DNA from 2 places in the Mycobacterium europaeum genome. Region 1 is predicted to be linked to the other one. Evidence: riboswitches for the same ligand, from Rfam matches in the RefSeq annotation. Region 1 holds a riboswitch; the other holds the start of a gene.
The links. A riboswitch is a leader RNA that binds a small molecule or an ion and turns the genes downstream of it on or off. The one in region 1 is predicted to bind magnesium.
Positions count from the first base shown of each region.

Region 2: linked by a shared signal. The riboswitch ahead of U8D42_RS21085 (hypothetical protein) and the one ahead of U8D42_RS11185 (Rv1535 family protein) in region 1 are both predicted to bind magnesium.

Region 1 is NZ_CP157315.1:2,507,108-2,510,878, forward strand. Features, by position in the region: gene ileS (isoleucine--tRNA ligase) at 1-1,061, opposite strand, end outside; gene U8D42_RS11185 (Rv1535 family protein) at 1,381-1,632, opposite strand; M-box (ykoK) riboswitch at 1,926-2,095, opposite strand; gene U8D42_RS11190 (NAD(P)H-dependent flavin oxidoreductase) at 2,309-3,433, opposite strand; gene U8D42_RS11195 (carboxymuconolactone decarboxylase family protein) at 3,466-3,771, opposite strand, start outside.
Region 2 is NZ_CP157315.1:4,571,412-4,575,182, reverse strand. Features, by position in the region: gene U8D42_RS21095 (acyltransferase family protein) at 1-605, shown strand, start outside; gene U8D42_RS21090 (O-methyltransferase) at 609-1,268, opposite strand; M-box (ykoK) riboswitch at 1,393-1,562, shown strand; gene U8D42_RS21085 (hypothetical protein) at 1,936-2,145, shown strand; gene U8D42_RS21080 (NRAMP family divalent metal transporter) at 2,142-3,771, shown strand, end outside.

The DNA.
Region 1 (3,771 bases):
GGCACGATGCCCACCTTGTCGGTGGTGGCCATGTCGTCCTCGCCGTAGGCCGGCGCCATGTGCACGATGCCGGTGCCGTCCTCGGTGGTGACGAACTCCCCGGGCAGCACCTGAAAAGCCTTGGGGCTGTCCATGAAATACGGGAACGGCGGCAGGTAGCGGGTGCCGAGCAGGTCGGCGCCGCGGTAGGTGGCCAGCACTTCGGGTTCTTCGCCCAGTTCCCGGGCGTAGGCGGCCAGCCTCGGTTGGGCGAGCACGAACCGGTGCTCGCCGGCCCGCACCTCGACGTAGGTCACCTCGGGGTTGACCGCGACGGCCAGGTTCGACGGCAGGGTCCACGGCGTGGTCGTCCACACCAGCAGGTGCGCGCCGTCCAGCGGGCCGCCGGCGACCTTGAATCCGACGGTCAGCGCCGGGTCCTGGCGACTCTGGTAAACGTCGTCGTCCATCCGCAGTTCGTGGTTGGACAACGGGGTTTCGTCGCGCCAGCAGTACGGCAGGACGCGGTAGCCCTCGTAGGCCAGGCCCTTGTCCCAGAGTTGCTTGAACGCCCAGATCACCGACTCCATGTAGGACAGGTCGAGCGTCTTGTAGTCGTTGTCGAAGTCGACCCAGCGGGCCTGGCGGGTGACGTACGCCCGCCACTCGTCGGTGTAGCGCAGCACCGAGTCGCGGCACGCGTCGTTGAACGCGGCGATCCCCATGTCGTCGATCTGCGACTTGTCGCTGATGCCCAGCTGCCGCTCGACCTCGAGTTCGGCGGGCAACCCGTGCGTGTCCCAGCCGAAACGGCGCTCCACCTTGTAGCCGCGCATGGTGCGATACCGCGGGACGATGTCCTTCACATAGCCGGTGAGCAGGTGCCCGTAGTGCGGCAGCCCGTTGGCGAACGGCGGTCCGTCGTAGAAGACGTACTCCGGGGCGCCGTCGCGGCGGGCGATGCTGGCCCGGAAGGTGTCGTCGGCGGCCCAGTAGTCGAGGACCTCGAGTTCGAGGGCCGGGAAGTCCGGGGCGCCACCGGCCAGCTTCGGGTAGGCCTTGGCGTCAGCGTTCTCGGTCACGGTGCGCGTCGTCTCCTGCGTGCCTATGGTGAGGCCGGGGACGACGACGCGCTGACTGCGCGAGCGCCGCGGTACCACCCCGCTTGCCACGCTGCGCGTGGCCGCTCGTTGAAGGCTGTGACGGGCCCACCCGTTCGGTTCTACTGAGCTGGTTCCGCTGGAGAAGCCGGCTGTTCTTCCGAAGGCTCCCCGGTGATGCCGGATCGACGCCAGTGGCCCGATTCTACTCAGGCGAAGCGCCCCAAGTGGCTACCTGGCCTCAGGAAACACCTGCGGCCGGGTAGCCCCTTGGAGCCATGGTTGGTCGCTGCACATCGGATCAGGCCTGGACTTCGAGCACGCCGACGCGCCACAGTGCCGCGTACACGTGGCGCAGCGGGACGCTGAGCAGCCGGGTGGCGCCCTCCACCAGCGGGTCGCCGGCGAGCACGGGCTGCTTCTGGACCTTGCGGGCGGCCTTCTTGGGCGCGGGGGCCGCAACGGCGGCCTGCGTCGTGTCGGCGTCGCGCACCACCCTCAGCTTGCGGGCGGGCGCTGCGGTCACCACTTCGTCGTGCAGGGCTACGGTCATGATCGCCTCCTAGGCGGGGTTCGTGAAAACGGGACTAACTGGACTGACGCGTCCCATCCCGTCGCGGTTCCGATCCGGAGAACGCTTGGCCGGCAAGCCATTAGCGTTGCGACGACTCAACCGAGAACGTCGTGCCGGAGATCGGCTCGGGACGAGACGGAGTTCGGACTTCGACCCGGACTGTCGCTGGAACTCATGTGTCCCTCACCTCCTCGCGGTCACGACGCATGCGGTGATCCGCACGCGATTTTTGCGCGCAGCATGAGGAGCAGAAACCCGGCACTCGCCGGCGATCCGCACCCCTCTCGTCAGAGCTTCGGCACCACACGACGTGTCCGGTACTCCGGAAGCCACCTGGGCTCAACCCTTAAGCCGGGAGGAGCTGTCCTGACCCGGGGCGTCTTTCGACGTTCGGGGTCAGTGGCCTGTATTCGTGTAGACGCCTCACCTAACGAGGTGCTTACGCGACCGATAATGCACGACGGGTCCGACGGGGTCAAACTCCGCGCCGCCGCGTTTCCCGATCTTTACGGCTTTCCGGGGCGAGCACACAGGGTTCGGTCAGGTTGCGGCCATGAGCTGGGCGGATAGCCAACCCCGAGGCGGTGCCGCTTGTTCACCTCGTGTTTGCCGGGCCGCTGTGAAAAGCCGGTGAACGGCCGCCCTTGACCGCCGATCAGCTCTCGACGAGTCCGTCGAGCCGCCCGACGGTGTCGATGAACTCCTCGACCATGTCGAGCACCACCGTTCGCGTAGGGCGAACGCGGTCGAGCGAGCCCACCACCTGGCCGACGAAGTAGGTGGCCAGCTCGCGCGCCTTGGCCCCGGGGTGCGCGGCCGCGGAGTTGATGCGCACCTGCGGCTCGGTGACCAGCGCGGTCTGCAGGGGCATGCCGAGCGGGTCGGGCTTGTCCGGCCGGTCCCATTCGTCGGTCCAGGCCGTACGCAGCATCCGCGCCGGCTTGCCCGTCATCGAGCGCGAGCGCACCGTGTCCGAGGAGGTGGCGGCCAGGAACTTGTCCTTAACCACCGGCGGCGTCTCGGCTTCTTCGGTGGTCAGCCACACCGACCCGCACCACACGCCTTCGGCGCCCAGGGCCAGGGCGGCCGCGATCTGGCGGCCGCGGGCGATGCCGCCCGCGGCGAGAACGGGCACCGGCGCCACGGCGTCGACGACCTCGGGGACCAGGACCATGGTGGCGACCTCGCCGGTGTGGCCGCCGGCCTCGGTGCCCTGGGCCACGATCAGGTCGACGCCGGCGGCGGCGTGCCGTTGCGCGTGGCGTGTGGTGCCGGCCAAGGCGGCCACCAGCACGCCGCGGTCGTGGGCGTGTTCGACGAGGTCCGCCGGCGGCGGGCCGAGCGCGCTGGCGATCAGCCGGATGTCGTGCTCGAACGCCACCTCCAGCAGCGGCTGGTAGCCCTTGGGCGAGATGTTGAGGCCGCCGGCGGAGGCGCGCGCCTCCTGGGCCGGCGCGGTGATCCCATAGCGGGCGAGGATGTCGTCGACGAACGCGCGGTGCTCCTCGGGCAGCAGCGCCCGCGCCTGCTTGGCGTCGATGCCGCCCTCGTCCGAACCGACGTACTTGGGCGGCAGCAGCAGGTCCACCCCGAACGGTTTGCCTCCCGTCTGCTCCTCGATCCAGGTCAGCTCGTTCTGCAGCCGCTGGGGACTGTGCGCCACCGCGCCGAGGATGCCGAACCCGCCCGCATTGGTCACCGCGGCCACCACGTCGCGGCAGTGGCTGAACGCGCAGATGGGAAACTCGACGCCGAGCATTTCGGCGACTCTGGTACGCATTGCCCGACGCTAAAGAGCCATCGATCGATATGTCAATCGACGACGGCCGGCGCGGGCGACCGGCCGTCCGGCGGCCAGCTGGACACGCCCTCTTCGAGCGGGACCCGCAGGCTGTGCAGCAGCGACGCGACCATCCGCCACGCACCGATCGCGGTGACGAGCTCGATGAGAACCGTTGGGTCACCGCCCAATTCACGCTCGCAGGCCGCCCAGCTGGCGTCGCTCACCGCGCCGTCGCGGACCACGTCGTCGGTGGCGGCCAGCACGGCGCGCTCCACGGCGCCGAATCCGGCGTACGTTTGCCAGTCACGCACGCCGAGCAGATCCTCGGGCGCGAC
Region 2 (3,771 bases), 2.1 Mb from region 1:
GGATGCACTACCTGCCGCCGACGCCGGGATTCGCGTTCCTCGACCACACCGTGATCGGCTGCAGCCTGGTCCGCGGCACGCCGTACCGGTACATCGGTCAAACCCTGGAGCAGCGACCGGCGTGCGACGGCTGGCCGATCCGCTGGTCGACCCAGGTCAGCCAGGACCAGCCGGACGTCGCGCTGCTTATCATCGGCCGCTGGGAAACCGTCGACCGCGTGAACGAGGGCCAGTGGACCCACATCGGTGACCCGACCTTCGATGCCTACCTCAACGGCGAGCTGGAGCGTGCGCTGAACATCGTGAGCGCCAACGGCGTTCGAGTGGTGGTCGCGACGGTGCCATACAGCAGGGGCGGTGAGAAGCCGGACGGCCGCCTGTATCCCGAAGACCAGCCCGACCGGGTCAACCTGTGGAACACCATGCTGCGCAAGACGGTCGCCCACCACCCGGGCGTGCAAATCCTCGACCTCAACAAAAAGCTCTGTCCGGACGGCGTGTACACCGCCAAGGTCGACGGCATCAAGGTCCGCAGTGACGGCGTCCACCTCACGCCCGAAGGGGTGAAATGGTTGACGCCGTGGCTCGAGGAATCGCTGCGCTAGGTCCTAATCGCCGGTGCGGCAGCTGATCTCCATGCTGTCGCTGTCCCGGACTTCGAAGTTGAAGCTGACGTAGCCGTTGCCGGGATTGCGCACCCGATCCAGATACGGTTGCGTGTCGACGGCGCTGGTGTTGTCGGCTACCACCAACGCCCCCGTCGAAAGCCGGGGTTCGAGCAGCTCGATCACCGGCAGATACAGGTCCTTCCAGCCGTCCAGCAAGACGAAGTCGACGGGCCCGTCCAGCCCGGCCAGCGTGGTCAGCGCATCTCCTTCGAGGACGGTGATCACGTCGTCCAGACCGGTCAGCGCGAAAGTCTGCCGCGCGGCGGCGATCTTCGTCTCGTTGAGCTCGGTCGTCACCACCCGGCCGGAGCCGTTGTCGCGCACCGCCGATGCAAGATGCACGGCGGAGATGCCGAACGACATTCCGAACTCGACGACCGTCGCCGGCCGGGCCGCCCGCACCAGCGCGTAGAGCAGCCGGCCGGCCTCCGGTGTGACCGGGATGTAGAACTCGCTCATCGCGTCGGCGCGTTCCCGCGCGGTCATCGGCCGGTCGAAATCGCCGTGCCGCTGGCGCAACAGCGACATCTGGTTCTTCGCCTCGGTGTACATCCGGTCGAGCACGGTCGAGACCTTCGGATCTTGCAGAGTGTTGGCCATGGTGTCGAGGGTAGGCGCCGGCGCCTAGCGACCGGCCTGGGCAGGCGCAGGCCCCGTCCACCTGCCGCAACGGTTACGCGAATGAGTTTGACGGGCCCTGGGCCGCGGTGTACAAAGGGTTTCGCAAGCACCTCGGTAGGTGAGGCGTCTGCATGGACACAGGCCACTGACCCCGAACGTCGAGAGACGCCCCGGGTCAGGACAGCTCTTCCCGGACCCAAGGGTTGAGCCCAAGTGGCTTCCGGAACGGGGAGCGATCGCAAGCGCGGCGAAGCCGGGCGAAGCGGGTCGCGACCCTCGGTCGGGAGCGATCGCAAGCGCGGCGAAGCCGGGCGAAGCGGGTCGCGACCGTCGGTCAAGTTCCGGATACGCCGTGCAGTGCCGAAGCTCCGACGAGAGGGGTGCGGTCGGCGGCACGTCGTCGGCATTCGTTTCCCTCCTGTTCAGGTGACCAGTGATGACACCCGCGTGTGTCGCGGCCGTGAGGGGGTGAGGACGAGATGAGTCCGGGCGATAGTCCCTATCCGAAATCCGTCTTGTTCCGATCCGGTTCCGGCTTTCCTTCTGCCGCCTGAGCTTTCACGGACACCCCGGTCCCTAGCGGCGCGTTCGCTCCTGTCCGGGTGCCACGGGCTCAGCCGATCGGACCTCCCGCAAGGAGAAGATCATGGCTTTTGTTGTCACCCACCGTCTCACCGCTTCGACCGGGGGTCGGGGACGTTCGTGGCTGCGGTCGGCGCGGTTGTGGGCCAACAAGGTGCACGCGCGGACCGTCCTGTCCCCCCAGGAGCGGGCCAACCTGTACGTGGCGCGCATGCCGATCGCGGTGGTCACCGCGTCGCTCGGTGGTCACCCGTCGGCCGGCCCCCACCGGTGACCCCCGTCTCATCCGAGGCCGTCGGCGTCGTCACCGCCGCCGCGCCGACGCATGCCGGCGTCGCCCACCCCGGCGACATCGTCGGGGCATTCGGCCGCATCCGGCGTGACGGCGCCGGGGCATCCGGCGGCCGCTGGCGCCGCCTGCGCACGCTGCTGGTCGTCAGCGGTCCCGGGCTGATCGTGATGGTGGGGGACAACGACGCCGGCGGCGTCGCGACCTACGCTCAGGCCGGACAGAACTACGGGATGGCGCTGTTGTGGACGCTGGCGCTGCTGATTCCGGTGCTGTACGTGAACCAGGAGATGGTGCTCAGGCTCGGCGCGGTGACCCGAGTCGGGCACGCGCGGCTCATCTTCGAGCGCTTCGGCAGGTTCTGGGGCGCGTTCAGCGTCGGTGACCTGCTGATCCTGAATGCGTTGACGATCGTCACCGAATTCATCGGTGTCGCATTGGCGCTCGGGTTCCTGGGCTGTCCCAAGGCGATCGCGATCCCGGCCGCTGCCGTGCTGCTGTTCGCGGTGGTGGCCGGCGGGTCGTTTCGCCGCTGGGAGGGGCTGATGTTCCTGCTGATCGCGGTGAACGTGCTGGTCATCCCGATGGTGCTGCTGGTGCATCCGACGGCGAAAGGGATTGCCGGCGGCCTGATTCCGCGCTTCGCGGGCGGGGTCAACTCCACCGTGCTGCTGCTGGTCATCGCGATCGTGGGCACCACGGTGGCGCCCTGGCAACTCTTCTTCCAGCAGTCCAACGTGGTGGACAAGCGCATCACCACCCGCTGGATGGCTTACGCCCGAGCGGATCTGGTGATCGGGATCGTCGTGGTCATGGTCGGCGCGACGGCGCTGATGGCGGTCACGGCCTTCGGTCTGGCCGGCGCGGGCCACTTCACCGACGCGGGCGCGGTGGCGGCGGAGTTGTCCCGGCACCTCGGCGGCACGGTCGGGACGCTGTTCGCGATCATCCTGCTCGACGCCTCGCTGATCGGGGCGAACGCCATCGGGCTGGCCACCACCTACGCCATCGGGGACGCGATGGGCAGGAGGCACTCCCTGCACTGGAAGATCAGCGAGGCTCCGCTGTTCTACGGCGGCTACGCCCTGCTGCTCGCGGTGTCGGCCGCGGTCGCGTTCAGCCCCGACCACATCCTCGGCCTGGTGACCCAGGGTGTGCAGGCGCTGGCCGGTGTCCTGCTGCCTTCGGCAACCGTCTTCCTCGTGCTGCTGTGCAACGATCGGGCGTTGCTGGGCCCGTGGGCAAACAGCGTGCGGCAGAACATCGTTGCGTGGACCATCGTCTGGGCGCTGGTGCTGCTGTCGCTGGCGTTGACGGCGACGACGTTCTTCCCGGGCCTGCCGACGTCCACCATCGAGGCGGGCCTGGCCGTCGGCGCGGCCATCGGCGTCGTCGGTGGTGCCGCCGTCATCATCGCCGGACGCCGGTACTCCGCGCTGCGCGACGCCGAAGCCGTCGTGCGGACGCTCGGGGGCGGCCTGGACCCCGACCAGGTCGATGAGCTCGACGACACCCCGACACTCACCCGCGCCGAACGCCGCGCGATCCGCCGCCAGGACCGGATGGAGTGGCAGACCCCGAGCCTTGACGGCCTGGCCCGCCCGGCCATGT